Regions from separate parts of the Burkholderia sp. 10_S31 genome, predicted to be linked through region 1. Evidence: predicted binding sites of a transcription regulator. Region 1 holds the regulator's gene; each other region holds the start of a gene.

Region 1 (4,743 bases):
CCGCAGCCGGACGGCCCGAGCAGGGCGACGAGCTCACCCGGCGGGAAGTCGAGCGACACGTTGTCGAGGGCGGTGAAATCGCCGAAGCGCTTCTGAAGGTGACGGACGGTGATACCCATTCTGGTTGCCTCTTTACGATTTCGACGAAATGGCGGCGACGGGGCCGGCATGAGCGGGAACGTCATCGCGTGCACCAGCCAGTTCGGCGGCCAGATGACGCTCGGCGAGCAGCTTCAGCCCGAGCGTGACGAGCGCGAGCAGCGCCAGCACCGATGCCACCGCGAACGCTGCCGCGAAGTTGTATTCGTTGTACAGAATCTCGACGTGCAGCGGCATCGTGTCGGTCACGCCGCGAATGTGGCCGGACACGACCGACACCGCACCGAACTCGCCCATCGCGCGCGCGTTGCACAGGATCACGCCGTACAGCAGGCCCCATTTCACGTTCGGCAGCGTCACGCGCCGGAAGATCTGCCAGCCCGACGCGCCCAGCACGCGCGCGGCCTCTTCCTCGTCGGTGCCTTGTGCCTGCATCAGCGGGATCAACTCGCGCGCGACGAACGGGAACGTGACGAAGATCGTCGCGAGCACGATGCCCGGCACCGCGAAGATGATCTGTACGTCATGGTCCTGCAGCCACGGCCCGAGCCAGCCCTGCGCGCCGAACAGCAGCACGTAGACGAGGCCCGAGATCACCGGCGACACGGAGAACGGCAGGTCGATCAGCGTGGTCAGCAATGCCTTGCCGCGGAATTCGAACTTCGCGATCGCCCACGACGCGCACACGCCGAACACGAGATTCAGCGGCACCGCGATCACGGCGACGGTCAGCGTCAGCTTGATCGCCGACCAGGCGTCGGGATCGGCGAGCGATTCGAGATAGAAGCCAACGCCCTTGCGCAGCGCCTCGAAGAACACCGCGGCGAGCGGCACGACGAGGAAGAACGCGAGGAACGCCAGCGCGACGCCGATCAGCAGCCAGCGCACGGCGCGCGGCTCGCTGACGGGGTCGAGCCGTTTCGCGGCGCTCACGCGCGCGGCGGACGGATTGTTCAGCACGGCACTGGACTCCTGGCTCATTGCTGGCCTCCTGCTGCCGAGGTGACGGTGACGGTCGACGGCGCGGGGCCGCTCGCCCCCTTGCTCGTCCGGCGCTGCAGATGCCACTGCAGCGTGTTGATCAGGAGCAGCATCAGGAACGACACGACCAGCATCACGACCGCCAGCGCGGTTGCGCCCGCATAGTCGTACTGCTCGAGCTTCGTGATGATCAGCAGCGACGTGATTTCGGATTTCATCGGCACGTTGCCGGCAATGAAGATCACCGACCCGTACTCGCCGAGCGCGCGCGCGAACGCCAGCGCGAAGCCGGTGAGCAGCGCCGGCAGCACGGCCGGCAGCACGACGCGGCGGAACGTCAGCCAGCGCGATGCGCCGAGGCACGCCGCGGCCTCCTCCTGCTCGCGCTCGAAATCCTCGAGCACGGGCTGCACGGTGCGCACGACGAACGGCAGCCCGATGAAGGTCAGCGCCACCAGCACGCCGGCCGGCGTAAACGCGATCTTGATGCCGAACGGCGCCAGATACTGGCCGACCCAGCCGTTGGTCGCATAGACGGCTGCAAGCGAGATGCCGGCGACCGACGTCGGTAGCGCGAACGGCAGGTCGACGATTGCGTCGACGATGCGCTTGAACGGAAACGTGTAGCGCACCAGCACCCACGCGACGAGAAAGCCGAACACGGCGTTGATCAAGGCGCCGCCGAGCGCGGCGGAGAACGTCAGCCGGTACGACGCGAGTACGCGCGGCGACGCGACGGCGGTGACGAACTGGTCCCACGACAGCGTCGCGGTCTTCAGGAACGTGGCGGCGAGCGGGATCAGCACCACGAGGCTCAAATAGGCCACCGTGATGCCGAGCGTCACGCCGAAACCGGGCAGCGCGCTCGGCTTGCGAAAGGTGTACGTCGTCATCGGATGCTCTTGCTGGGTCGTTGCTGCTCACGGGTCCGACGCAAACGCCGGCGCGAGGCGTCGCGCCGGCGGACCGTCGGGGATGCGGCGCGCTGTCGTGGCGCGCCGCTGTCGTTATGGGTTGCTGCCTGGCGTTACTGCGGCTTGTAGATCGAGTCGAACACACCGCCGTCCGCGAAATGCGTCTTCTGCGCATTCGTCCAGCCGCCGAACGTGTCGTCGACCGTGTACAGCTTCAGCTTCGGGAACTGCTTCGTCAGGTTCGCCGGCACGTTCTTCGAACGCGGACGGTAGTCGTTGCGCGCCGCGATCTCCTGGCCCTGCGGGCTGTACAGGAAATTCAGGTAGGCCTCGGCCAGCTTGCGCGTGCCCTTCTTGTCGACCACCTTGTCGACCACGGCAACGGGCGGCTCGGCCAGGATGCTCACCGACGGCACGACGATCTCGAACTTGTCGGTGCCGAATTCCTTGACCGACAGGAACGCCTCGTTCTCCCACGCGATCAGCACGTCGCCGATCCCGCGCTGCACGAAGCTCGTCGTCGCACCGCGCGCGCCCGAGTCGAGCACGCCCGCATTCTTGTAGAGCTTCGTCACGAATTCCTTCGCGGTCTGCTCGTTGCCACCCGGCTTGTGGACGGCGTACGCCCATGCGGCCAGGTAGTTCCAGCGCGCGCCGCCCGAGGTCTTCGGGTTCGGCGTGACGATCGAGATGCCCGGCTTCGTCAGGTCGTCCCAGTCCTTGATCCCTTTCGGGTTGCCCTTGCGCACCAGGAACACGATCGTCGACGTGTACGGCGACGCGTTGTCCGGCAAGCGCTTCTGCCAGTCCTTGTTGACGAGCCCCTTGTTGGCGAGCGCGTCGATGTCGTAGGCCAGCGCGAGCGTCACGACGTCGGCCTGCAGGCCGTCGAGCACCGAGCGCGCCTGCGCGCCCGAGCCACCGTGCGACTGCTTGAAGTTGACCGTCTCGCCCGTCTTCGCCTTCCACTCCTTGCCGAACGCCTGGTTGAAGTCCTGGTACAGCTCGCGCGTCGGGTCGTAGGACACGTTCAGGAACGTCGTATCGGCCTGGGCATGTGTCGCGACGCCCAGCGCCGCCGCCGCGCCCAGCGCGAGTGTTGCGATCAGGCGGCCCGCTCCGCCCGCCAGCCCCGTATTGCGCTTCGCCATCCTTGGTTCTCCAGTGTTGTCGGTATTGCGATGTCGGGCCAGTCTAGCGAACGGGTTACATGATTAAAAATAATCGTTCTTCATTTTTTAATACTCAAAAGTGCTAACGCAGACGGGACGGACGGTTGCGGCAGACGAACCGGCGTCCGGACATCGCGAAATCGCGCCGGAACCGGCGCGATCGCGTCGAACCTCAAGTAACACTTGAAATTCGCGAAGTACTGTATAAAAATACAGCTCACTGTCTATCCATACAGTTCAGCCATGACCAAACTCACCGCCCGTCAACAGCAAGTGTTCGACTTGATCCGCCGCGCGATCGAGCGCTCCGGTTTCCCGCCCACGCGTGCCGAGATCGCGGCCGAGCTGGGTTTCAGCTCGCCGAATGCGGCCGAGGAGCATCTCCGTGCGCTGGCGCGCAAGGGCGTGATCGAGCTGGCCGCCGGCGCGTCGCGCGGCATCCGCCTGCTCGGCATCGACGATGCGCCGCACCAGTTCACGCTGCCGCACGCCGGCCTGATGCAACTGTCGCTGCCGCTCGTCGGCCGGGTCGCGGCCGGTAGCCCGATCCTCGCGCAGGAGCATATCTCGCAGCATTACGCGTGCGATCCCGCGCTGTTCACGAGCAAGCCCGACTACCTGCTGAAGGTGCGCGGCCTGTCGATGCGCGACGCCGGCATTCTCGACGGCGACCTCCTCGCCGTGCAGAAGCGCACGGAAGCGAAGGACGGCCAGATCATCGTCGCGCGTCTCGGCGACGACGTCACGGTCAAGCGCCTGATGCGCCGGCCCGGCGGCCTCGAGCTGATCGCGGAGAACCCGGATTACGAAAACATCTTCGTCAAGGCCGGCAGCGCGGAATTCGCGCTGGAAGGCATCGCCGTCGGGCTGATCCGCTCGGGCGAACTCTGACAATCGGTCTCGCTGAGGAGAACATCATGGAACGCCTTTCCCGTTTGCTGCCTTTCCGTCAATTCGGTCGCCTGCGTCACCTGCGCGGCCGCACGCCCTGCGCACCGCTGTCCGCCGCGGCGCCCGTGGTGAGCCAAGAAGTCGCAGTTGAACGGCAGGCGTCGCTGCTGCCGTCAGCGCTCCCCGCATTCGCGCGGGTCTCGCTGAACGCCGGCCTGAATCACGCGGAACCGGCGCGCCGTGCACCCGTGCGCGTCTATCACGGTCGATCGCGGCTCATCATGGTCGGGACGATCGATGCCGTGTGCCGGATGATCGATCGCTGCATCGACGAGGAACGATCGGCCACGCACGGCGGTCTCTGATTGCGGAACCTGTCCGCACCGGAGGCATCGTGACTGGATCTTCGGGCCGCGCCTGGCGGCTCAAGCCCCTGCTGATCGTCGTGCTGGCCGTCGCCGCCCTGGTGGCGATCGGCTATGCATACGCGTCGCCGTACGTCGCGCTCAGTCGCCTGAAATCGGCGATCGACGCGCGCGATGGGCAGGCGGTCAGCGAATATGTCGATTTTCCGTCGCTGCGCATCAGCCTGAAGCAGCAGGTCACGGACGAGTTGATGCGCCGGATCGACGCGGTCAAGAAGGACAATCCGCTCGCGGTGATTGGCGCGCTGATCGGATCTGCAT
Region 2 (4,743 bases), on a different contig from region 1:
TGCTCGACCGCGAAGTCCCGCAACGCGCCGTTCAACGAGCGCGGCTCGGGATGGGCATAGACGATCAGCACGTTCATGTTCATTGCTCCGTTGATTGAATGACTGCAGGATGCCGTCGCCAAAGGTATATTGGAAATGAATTCTAGATATCCCAGGTATAGTCATGAACAATCTCAGACGGCTGGACCTGAACCTGCTGGTCACGCTGGACGTGCTGCTCGCCGAGCACAACGTCACGCGGGCGGCTGAAAAGCTGAACATGTCGCAGCCGTCGGTCAGCGTGCAATTGCAGAAATTGCGCGAGCTGTTCGGCGATCCGCTGCTGCTGCCGGGGCCGCGCGGGATGCGGCCGACCGCGCGCGCGGAAACGCTGCGCGAGCCGCTGCGGGACGCGCTCGATGCGATCGAACGCGCGGTGCTGACGGCCACGCCGTTCGATCCGGCAACCGCGACGAACACATGGCGCGTGGCCGCGACCGACTATGGCGAATCGACGATCGTCCTGCCTGCACTGAACGCGCTGCGTTCGGCCGCCCCCGCTACGCGGCTCGCCGTCGTCGAACTCGCGCCGCCGCGCATCGAGCAGGATGCGGAGCGAAACGGCATCGACCTGGCTTTCCATACGACCGACGGCTCGCCGGAAGGAATGCGGCGCCTGCCGCTGTTCGTCGAGCGATACGTGCTCGTCGGCCGCGCCGGTCATCCGAAACTGAAGCGACGCCCTACGCTCGCGCAGTTCGGCGCGCTGGAACACGTGATCGTGTCGCCCGACGGCGGCGGCTTCTTCGGCGTGACGGACGAAGCGCTCGCGAAAGCGGGCGCCGCGCGGCGTGTCGTGCTGTCGGTTCCGCATTTCCTGTTCGTGATGTCGGCCGTCGCCGCCACCGACCTCGTGGCAATGCTGCCCGAGCGGCTGGTGCGCAATACGCCCGCGTTGCGCGTCGTGGAGGCGCCCGTCGAGGTCCCCGGCTACGAGATGTCGATGCTGTGGCACGAACGCGTGCATCGCGATCCGGCGCATCGATGGCTGCGGGAGACGATCGCCGCGTCGGTGTAAGCCGCGCGCGGGAACGACTCGACGCACGCTTCGACCACCCTCACCGCCGCGCTCGAACCGGTTGCGACGAACACACGTGCATTCAGCACTTGAAACCGCCTCGAACACTGTATATATTTACAGTGCTTTTGCACCATTTGACCCGAATTCCGTCACCCATGACGGACGGACTTCTGTGAGGCGACCATGTTCCAGTCATCCGCATTCGATCCCGAGCAACCCGGCTTCAACCCCGTCCACTTCGAGCGTGCCGCGCAGCGGGCGGTCGTCGATCTTCAGCGTGTCGTCGGCGGCCCTGCGCAACGCGCGCTCGGCCTGCGGCGCCGCACTCATCCGGCCGCCGTCCGCACGATGAGCTGGCAGGCGCTGCTGAACGTCGAGGAACTCGCGTTCTCGAATACCGGTTTCCTGAGCCGCAACGATCCGACGGTCGTCGACGCGTTCATCCGCCTGCGCGACAGCCGGCTGGTCGCCGCGGACGTCGAGGAGCCGGTCGACTGGCGCCGCGACGACGACGACCTGCCGGCCGTCTACCTGATCGTCAAGGCAATGCTGGAAGCGGAAGAGGAAGAGCGGGCCGAAGCGGCCTAAGGCACGCGTGCCGGTGGCAGATGGCGGTCTGCCGGAATCGCGTCGCCATGTTGCATGGCGCCGCGGTACATCCGGTCCACGCAACCGGCGTGTTGCGGGATGCCGCAACACATCGGCCGGAAAGTCGGGAGCCGTCGCGCACGCAGCGCGCTGCCGCGCGACGCACGCCGTCTCGAAACCCGGAACGCCTGCCCGTTACAGCCGAGCGGCAAGCCGCGAGCCCTGATCGATCGCACGCTTCGCATCGAGTTCGGCCGCCAGTTCCGCGCCGCCGATCAGATGCACCGAGCGTCCGGCCGCCTGAAGCGGCGCAAGCAGCGCGCGCTGCGGTTCCTGCCCCGTGCACAGCACGATCGTGTCGGCTTCGATCAGTTCGTGATCGGTACGCTGCTCGCCGTACGACACGTGCAACCCGCGCGCGTCGATCGATTCGTAGTTCACGCCGCCGATCATCTTCACCTGCTTCATCTTCAGCGTCGCGCGGTGAATCCAGCCGGTCGTCTTGCCGAGCCCCTTGCCGAGCGGCGCGGCCTTGCGCTGCAGCAGCGTCACTTCGCGCACCGGCGCCGCGACCCGCGCGCGCGTCACGCCGCCGCGCGTCGCGGCCGGATCGGTCACGCCCCACTCCGCTTTCCATTCTTCCAGATCGAGCGTCGGCGACTCGCCGTCCTGCACCAGATACTCGGCGACATCGAAGCCGATGCCGCCCGCGCCGACCACCGCGACACGCCGGCCAACCGGCTGCCTGCCGGCGAGCACGTCGATATAGCTGAGCACGTTCGGCCCGTCCTGCCCGGGAATCTTCGGGTCGCGCGGCGCCACGCCGGTCGCGAGCACGATCTCGTCGTAGCCGCCCGCGATCAGGTCGCTCGCGTCGACGCGGCGGTTCAGGTGCAGGTTCACGCCGGTCAGCTCGACCTGGCGGCCGAAGTAACGCAGCGCTTCGTCGAACTCCTCCTTGCCCGGAATCCGCTTCGCCATGTTGAACTGGCCGCCGATCTCCGGCGCCGCGTCGAACAGGTCGACGTGGTGGCCGCGCTGCGCGAGCACGGTCGAGCACGCGAGCCCGGCCGGGCCCGCACCCACGACCGCGATGCGCTTCGGCTGCTGCACGCGCGTGTAGACCAGCTCCGTCTCGTGGCAGGCACGCGGGTTCAGCAGGCACGACGCGATCTGGTTCTTGAACGCGTGGTCGAGGCACGCCTGGTTGCAGCCGATGCAGGTGTTGATCTCGTCGGCGCGGCCCTGTGCGGCCTTGACGACGAACTCGGCATCCGCGAGCAGCGGGCGCGCCATCGACACCATGTCCGCGCAGCCGTCCGCGAGAATCTGCTCGGCCACTTCGGGCCGGTTGATCCGGTTGGTCGTCACGAGCGGGATACCGACCTCGCCCTTCATTTTCTTCGTCACCCACGCGAACGCGCCGCGCGGCACCGACGTCGCGATCGTCGGCACGCGCGCCTCGTGCCAGCCGATCCCCGTGTTGATGATGGTTGCGCCCGCGCGCTCGACGGCCTTCGCGAGCTGCACGGTCTCGCTCCAGTCGCTGCCGTCCGGAATCAGGTCGAGCATCGACAGCCGGTAGATCAGGATGAAATCGCGCCCGACCGCGTCGCGCGTGCGCTCGACGATCTCGATCGGCAGGCGGATCCGGTTCTCGTATGAACCGCCCCACTGGTCGGTGCGCTTGTTCGTATGCATCGAGATGAACTGGTTGATCAGGTAGCCCTCGGAGCCCATGATCTCGACGCCGTCGTAGCCGGCCTCGCGCGCGAGCTGCGCGCAGCGGACGAACGCGCGGATCTGACGCTCGACGCCGCGCGCGCCGAGTTCATGCGGCGCGAACGGAGAAATGGGCGACTTGATCTTCGACGGCGCGACCGCGAACGGGTGGTAGCCGTAGCGGCCGGTATGCAGGATCTGCAGCGCGATCTTGCCATCGTCCGCATGCACGGCGTCGGTGACCACGCGATGCCGCCGCGCGCCGGCCGACGTCATCAGCGTGCCGCCGAACGGCTTGGTCCAGCCGGCCACGTTCGGCGCGAAGCCGCCGGTCACGATCAGGCCGACGCCGCCGCGCGCGCGTTCGGCGAAATAGTCGGCGAGCCGCGGCAGCGTCTTGCGGCTGTCTTCGAGGCCCGTGTGCATCGAACCCATCAGCACGCGATTCTTCAGCGTGGTGAAGCCGAGGTCGAGCGGTGCGAGCAGGTGGGGAAAGGGGGTCGTCATGATCGTTCCGCGGTTGAGCGATGAATGCCATCGTAGGCCGCGCGCCGCCTTGAACGTGAGGGGGCAAACAGCCATAATGCTTGTCATTTCCGGCCAAAACGACATGACCTCCCCGCCACGCAAGGACCGCCTCGGGCTACGCCGGCCGACGATTCCGGTCGCCTATACGCGCCTGCTGCTGCAGGCGCTGGCCGCACGCGGCGTCGATCTGGCCGCGGTGCGCGCGGGCACCGGGCTGCGCGACGCGGTGTTGGCCGAACCGGACGCGCGCGTCGCGCCGTCGCAATGGGGCCGGCTCGTGCTCAACGCGATCGAGATCGGCGGCGACCCGGGCATCGGCCTCGCGTTCGGCCTGCTGCTGAAGCCGACCGTGCACGGCTTCCTCGGCTATGCGACGCTGACCGCGCGGGACATCCGCGACGCGCTGGTCGTCACGCAGCGCTACTTCCGGATGCGCAACCGTCAATATCGGCTGATCTACGCGGAGGACGAACGTGGCGCGACGCTCGAACTGCACGGCGTGCAGGCAAGCGCCGTGCTGCAGCATCACGTGATGTTCGAGTTCGTGTTGACCGGGCTCGCGCAGAACGTCTCGCAATGGTCCGGACGCGCGTCGCCGCCGATTGCGCTGCGCTTCACGTGGCCGGAGCCCGATTATTTCGCGCGTTACCGCGACCAGTTGCCGCCGGTCGAATTCGGCTGCCCGGCGAATGCGCTGTGGATCGCACGCGACGTGCTCGACTGGCCGCTGCCGCTCGCCGACGAAGTCGCGCATCGGCAGGCGCTCGTGCAGGTCGAGCGCGAGTATGCGCAGGTGCGCCAGGAGGAAGGCGATCTCGTCGAGCGCGTGCGTGCCGAACTGGCGC
Region 3 (4,743 bases), on a different contig from region 1:
CGCGCGAGCCGGTCGAATGCCTTGCGCAGTGCCGCCGGTGCTGCCTCGCGCGCAGCCGCGAACGCGAACGGGTCGAGCGACGCGCTGTACATCTTGCGTGCGCGATCGAGCAGGTTGTGCGCTTCGTCGACGAGCACGCCGACGCGCCACTGGTTCTGCTGCGCGAGCGTGTGCAGCATCGCGCTGCCGTCGTAGTAGTAGTTGTAGTCGCCGATCACCATGTCGGACCAGCGCGCCAGTTCCTGCGCGAGGTAGTACGGACAGATGTCGTGCGCGAGTGCGGTCTCGCGCACGGTATCGCGATCGAGCAGCCCCGCCCCGATCGCCGCGTCGCGCGCGGCCGGCAACCGGTCGTAGAAACCTTGCGCGAGCGGACACGATTCGCCGTGGCACGCGCGGTCCGGATGCTCGCACGCCTTGTCGCGCGCGACGAGCTCCAGCACGCGCAGCGGCAGCGCCGGCGTACCGGCGCCGAGCGTCGTGGCCGCCTCGAGCGCGAGCGCGCGGCCGGGCGTCTTCGCGGTCAGGAAGAACACGTGATCGAGCTCGCCCTCGCCGCACGCCTTCAGCAGCGGAAATACCGTGCCGAGCGTCTTGCCGATGCCGGTCGGCGCCTGCGCGATCAGGCAGCGTTCGTCGCGCGCCGCTCGATAGACCGACACCGCCAGCTCGCGCTGACCGCTGCGGAATTGCCCGTGCGGAAACGTCAGCGCGCGCAGCGCCGCATCGCGGGCCGCGCGATGCGCGGTCTCGCGCTCGGCCCAGCCGACGAAGCACGCGCACTGCTCGGCGAAGAACGCGGCGAGCACGCTTGCGCTCAGCGTTTCCGTCAGCACGGTCTCGCGCTCGGACACGATGTCGAAATACACGAGCGCGACGTCGATTTCCGCGAGGTCGCGGGCGTCGCACATCAGGTGCGCATAGACCTTCGCCTGCGCCCAGTGCAGCGCGCGGTGATTGGCCGGCATCGCATCGAGGCTGCCGCGATAGGTCTTGATCTCCTCGAGCCGGTTCGCGACCGGGTCGTAGCCGTCCGCGCGCCCGCGCACGGTGAGCGTGCCCCAGGTACCCGCCAGCGCGATCTCGGTCTCGTAGCGCGCGCCGCGCTTCGACGTGACGGCACCGTGACCGGCAATGCCTTCGAGCGCGGTCGGCGCGGGCGTGAAGCGCAGGTCGAGATCGCCGCGTCGCGCGGTGAACTCGCACATCGCTCGCACCGCGACGACATAGCTCATGCGGACAGCCCCGCCGCTTCAACCTGCTCGACGCCGGCGCCTGCCCATTCGACATCGACGACACGCACCGGAATGCCATGTGCGATGCAGTACGCTAGCCAGCGCGTCTGGTTGTCCTGCAGCCGGTCGCCGGGGCCCTTCACCTCGATCAGTTCGTAGCGCTGCTCGTCCGGCCAGAAACGGACGAGGTCGGGTAGCCCCGAACGATTGCCGCGGATGTCGGCGAGCAGGCGCGTGAACCACAGCCGAAGGTGCGCCGGCGGCAGGCAGGCGAGCGCCTGGTCGAGCAGTTCGTCGGTCAGCACGCCCCAGAACACGAACGGCGATTGCAGCCCCATCTTCGTTGCATGGTGCCGGCGAATCGTGTCGCGATATGCCCCCGAGTCGAGTTGGGCGAAACAGCCGGCGAACGCATCGGTGCGGCGCACCGCGAAATCGGGCGCGTGCAGGTCGGCCGGGCCGCGCTGGAACGGGTGAAAGAACGCGCCGGGCACGGCCGCGAACACGGGCTCCCAGCACAGCAGCCCGAACAGCGAATTGATCAGCGTGTTCTCGACGTAGTGAACCGGCGCGTCGGGCTGTGCAAGATGGTCGCGCACCGCGAATTCGACGCTGACAAACGCGTCGGGACGCGCCAGCACGAGCGTTTCGCGCGGCACGTCGGGCGCGCTGCCCGCGCGTTCGACCCGTTGCCCGAGACGGCGCTGCAGGCGCGGCAGCATCCGCTCGACGCGCTGGCGTTCCTCGTCGCTTTCGAAGCCGCTGCGCGCCTCGAGCGCCAGCGTGAGCGCATCGTCGTCGCATCCGCAGCGTTCGAGCACGCGAATGCGCCGATGCCGGCTGCCCGGCCACGCACTGCGCGCATAGGCGTCGAGCGCGGCGGTCCAGTCGGCGCGCCGCTCGCAGGTCTGCCCAAGCGTAAACAGCAGCTTCGCGCGGCGCGTCGCGAGCCACGGCTGCGCGCAGCCGACCGCGTCGATCGCCCGCAGCAGGTCGTCGAACGGCAGGTCGTCGGGCCACGCGTCGAGTGCTTCGCGGCACGTCTGCAGCGCGAGATACGTATCGACGTCGGCTCGCTGCTGGAACGCGCGCGACGACGGCGCGAACGGCACGCTTTCGTACTGGAACACGCCGAGATCGGCGAGCACGAATTCGCTCCAGTCCTGATGAAGATTGCCGAAGAACATCAGCCGCAGCCGGTCGCACAGCGCACCGACCGTCACGCGCAGCACGCGATCGTCGGCCTGCGCGCACCACGCGTCGAGCGGTTGCGCAACCTCGTGCGCGGGCCGCAACCGTTCGAGCCAGTCGGGCTTGCGCTCGCCCGCGTGCGCGGCGAGCGACGGGAACATCTTCAGCAGATCGGCCTTGGTCGACAGCGCGAACAGTTCGTCGAGCGTGAGCGCGGGCGCCGGATCGACCCAGCCGAGTTCGACGAGCGGCGCGGCCGCGTCGAGCGTGCTGCCGATTTCGTCGTACACGAGCTTGCTCGCCCGGAAGTCGGATCCGCTGCGCATCAGCATCCGCACGAGCAACGCGCGCGATGCTTTCGGCAGCCGCGCGAAATGCGCGAGAAACGCGTGTTCGTGCGCGTCGAGCAGGTCGTCGTAACGCTCGCCGAGCCAGGCCAGCGCGCGTTCGAAGTTGGTCAGGTAGTAAAACGCCGGAGGCGTCGGCGATGCAGGCGTCACGGGGATCGATCACTGTACGTTTGTACAGGTCGGAATCATATCAAATGTGACGAAAAATACCGCATGCCGCGCACCGCCCGGCCGCGCCCGCGGGTCCCTCGCCGATCAGAACTGGTAGTTCACCGACATGTCGAACACGCCGTTCGTCGACTGCTGCGTGATCGGGCTGCGCCGTGCACGGCCGACGAGCTGCTCGATCGCGCCGTCCATCGTCACGAACCAGTGCTTGTTGACGAACCAGACCATCGTCACGCCAGCGCCGAACGACTTCATCCCCGCGCCCGACGAATAGGCCGGCAGCCCGGAACGCGCGGACGCCCCCGGGCTCACGCCGAACCAGCTGTTCATGTAGCGCGAATCGGCGAACGACACGGTCGGCCCGGCGAACCAGAAGAAGTGTTCGTTGCTGCCCGGCATCGGCATGTACGCGGAGAAATCGCCGACCCAGCCGTTCGAGCCGCCGATGCTGCGCCGGACGTCCGCGCGCAGCACGAGCGGGAAATCCTTCGAGATCACATAATCGGCCGCGAGCTTCATCACCGGCGCCGCGTTGATGTTGTCGAGCCCGTTCAGGTGGTCGAGATCGTCGGCCGAGCGGCGTCCAAGGTCATAGCCGACCGACATGCTCACGCGCCAGTTGGGCCCGCGCAGCACGTTCGCGCCGAGCCCCTCGCCCGTCGACAGGAAGAACAGGTCGCGATAGCGCAAGTCGAAGTTCGGGCCGCCCATCACGCGATATCGATCGGAGCCTGCGTAGCGCGGCTGCAGCGTCATCGCGGCACCGACGCTGACCTGCCACGTGCGGACGGTCGGGTTGAACAGTTTCTGCAGCGGGACGCCCGCCGAGTATTGCCATTCGCCGAGCGGCGAAGGCGTCTGGGCCGACGCGTCGCGGGCACCGGACGCCGCCAGCGCGGCGAAGGCCGACAGGCCGGACACGAACCGGCGGGTGCCGGGCGACAACAATGGGCGGGCAACGGTCATCAAGGCGGTCTCCGTCGGTTGCGCGAAACGAACCTGAGGGAAAGCGCGTCGCGCCTGACCGGCTGCAACGGCAGGCAGCCGGCGGCGCGAACGTAGCGTGCGCTGAATTAGTGAACATCCTACGCGACGCGCGCGAAGCCGCAAAGCGCCCGTTGAGCACGGGCACTTTGCCGGCCCCCGGCACGCGCCAGAGGATGGTTGCGGAATCAGAAACGCTCGACGTGATAGTCGCCGGCGAGCGCGGCCGGGCTGCGCTTCGACATCATGCGCGAGAAGCCATCCGCGAGCCGCCCGAGCGCGAGCTGCTTCTGGCTCGCGTCCCAGTGCGTGTAGGTGTCGTAGGCGGTGTCGTCGAACGACACGGTGACGGCGACCGGGTGGCCGCTTGCGCGAAAACCGATATGCAGCACGCCGCCCGGCAACTCCTCGATGTGGTAGCGCAACGAACGCGACTCGAAATAGCGGCCCAGCACCTGGGCGATCGCGCGCTTGTCCGGCGATTGCACGTGAATGTCCATGATGGTCCTCCTTTCAGTGATCGCGCGGCCGGCCGCGGTTCGCTGCGCCCGCCCGGCATCCGTATCGGCGGCGGCCGCGATGGCGGATCGCCCTGCGGCAGGCCCGGCGGCACGGGCGGATCGACCGGATCGTCGTGCTCGGGCAGCGTCGGGTCGGGATCGACGTCGGGCGTCGGTTCGGGACGGTGCAGCATGGATCGCGTGTTCATGTCATTCCTGCGCGGCGGCTCGCGCGTGTCGATTGGCGCGGCGACCGGGCGCAAGCGGCGTGCCCGCTCGCCGGTGCGGCCGCGCGGCCGGTCATGCGTCGCAAGC

What was found. The regulator LexA, encoded in region 1, represses DNA repair genes until DNA is damaged. The targets are predictions, from matches to a motif close to ACTGTATNNNNATACAGT.
Region 2: the regulator LexA is predicted to act here: its motif matches at 1,164-1,181, upstream of AC1Z3W_RS04580 (DUF2471 family protein).
Region 3: the regulator LexA is predicted to act here: its motif matches at 2,938-2,955, upstream of AC1Z3W_RS09530 (VRR-NUC domain-containing protein).

What each region holds. Positions count from the first base shown of each region.
Region 1 covers NZ_JBXOWK010000003.1:1,484,621-1,489,363, reverse strand. Annotated here, with positions in the region: gene AC1Z3W_RS27015 (sulfate/molybdate ABC transporter ATP-binding protein) at 1-119, opposite strand, end outside; gene cysW (sulfate ABC transporter permease subunit CysW) at 133-1,080, opposite strand; gene cysT (sulfate ABC transporter permease subunit CysT) at 1,077-1,973, opposite strand; gene AC1Z3W_RS27000 (sulfate ABC transporter substrate-binding protein) at 2,108-3,145, opposite strand; gene lexA (transcriptional repressor LexA) at 3,410-4,057, shown strand; gene AC1Z3W_RS26990 (hypothetical protein) at 4,084-4,422, shown strand; gene AC1Z3W_RS26985 (DUF2939 domain-containing protein) at 4,452-4,743, shown strand, end outside.
Region 2 covers NZ_JBXOWK010000001.1:1,000,196-1,004,938, reverse strand. Annotated here, with positions in the region: gene AC1Z3W_RS04590 (NAD(P)H-dependent oxidoreductase) at 1-77, opposite strand, end outside; gene AC1Z3W_RS04585 (LysR family transcriptional regulator) at 164-1,057, shown strand; gene AC1Z3W_RS04580 (DUF2471 family protein) at 1,244-1,648, shown strand; gene AC1Z3W_RS04575 (2,4-dienoyl-CoA reductase FMN-binding domain-containing protein) at 1,844-3,877, opposite strand; gene AC1Z3W_RS04570 (AraC family transcriptional regulator) at 3,954-4,743, shown strand, end outside.
Region 3 covers NZ_JBXOWK010000001.1:2,128,233-2,132,975, forward strand. Annotated here, with positions in the region: gene AC1Z3W_RS09525 (ATP-dependent DNA helicase) at 1-1,235, opposite strand, end outside; gene AC1Z3W_RS09530 (VRR-NUC domain-containing protein) at 1,232-2,926, opposite strand; gene AC1Z3W_RS09535 (MipA/OmpV family protein) at 3,032-3,910, opposite strand; gene AC1Z3W_RS09540 (hypothetical protein) at 4,117-4,428, opposite strand.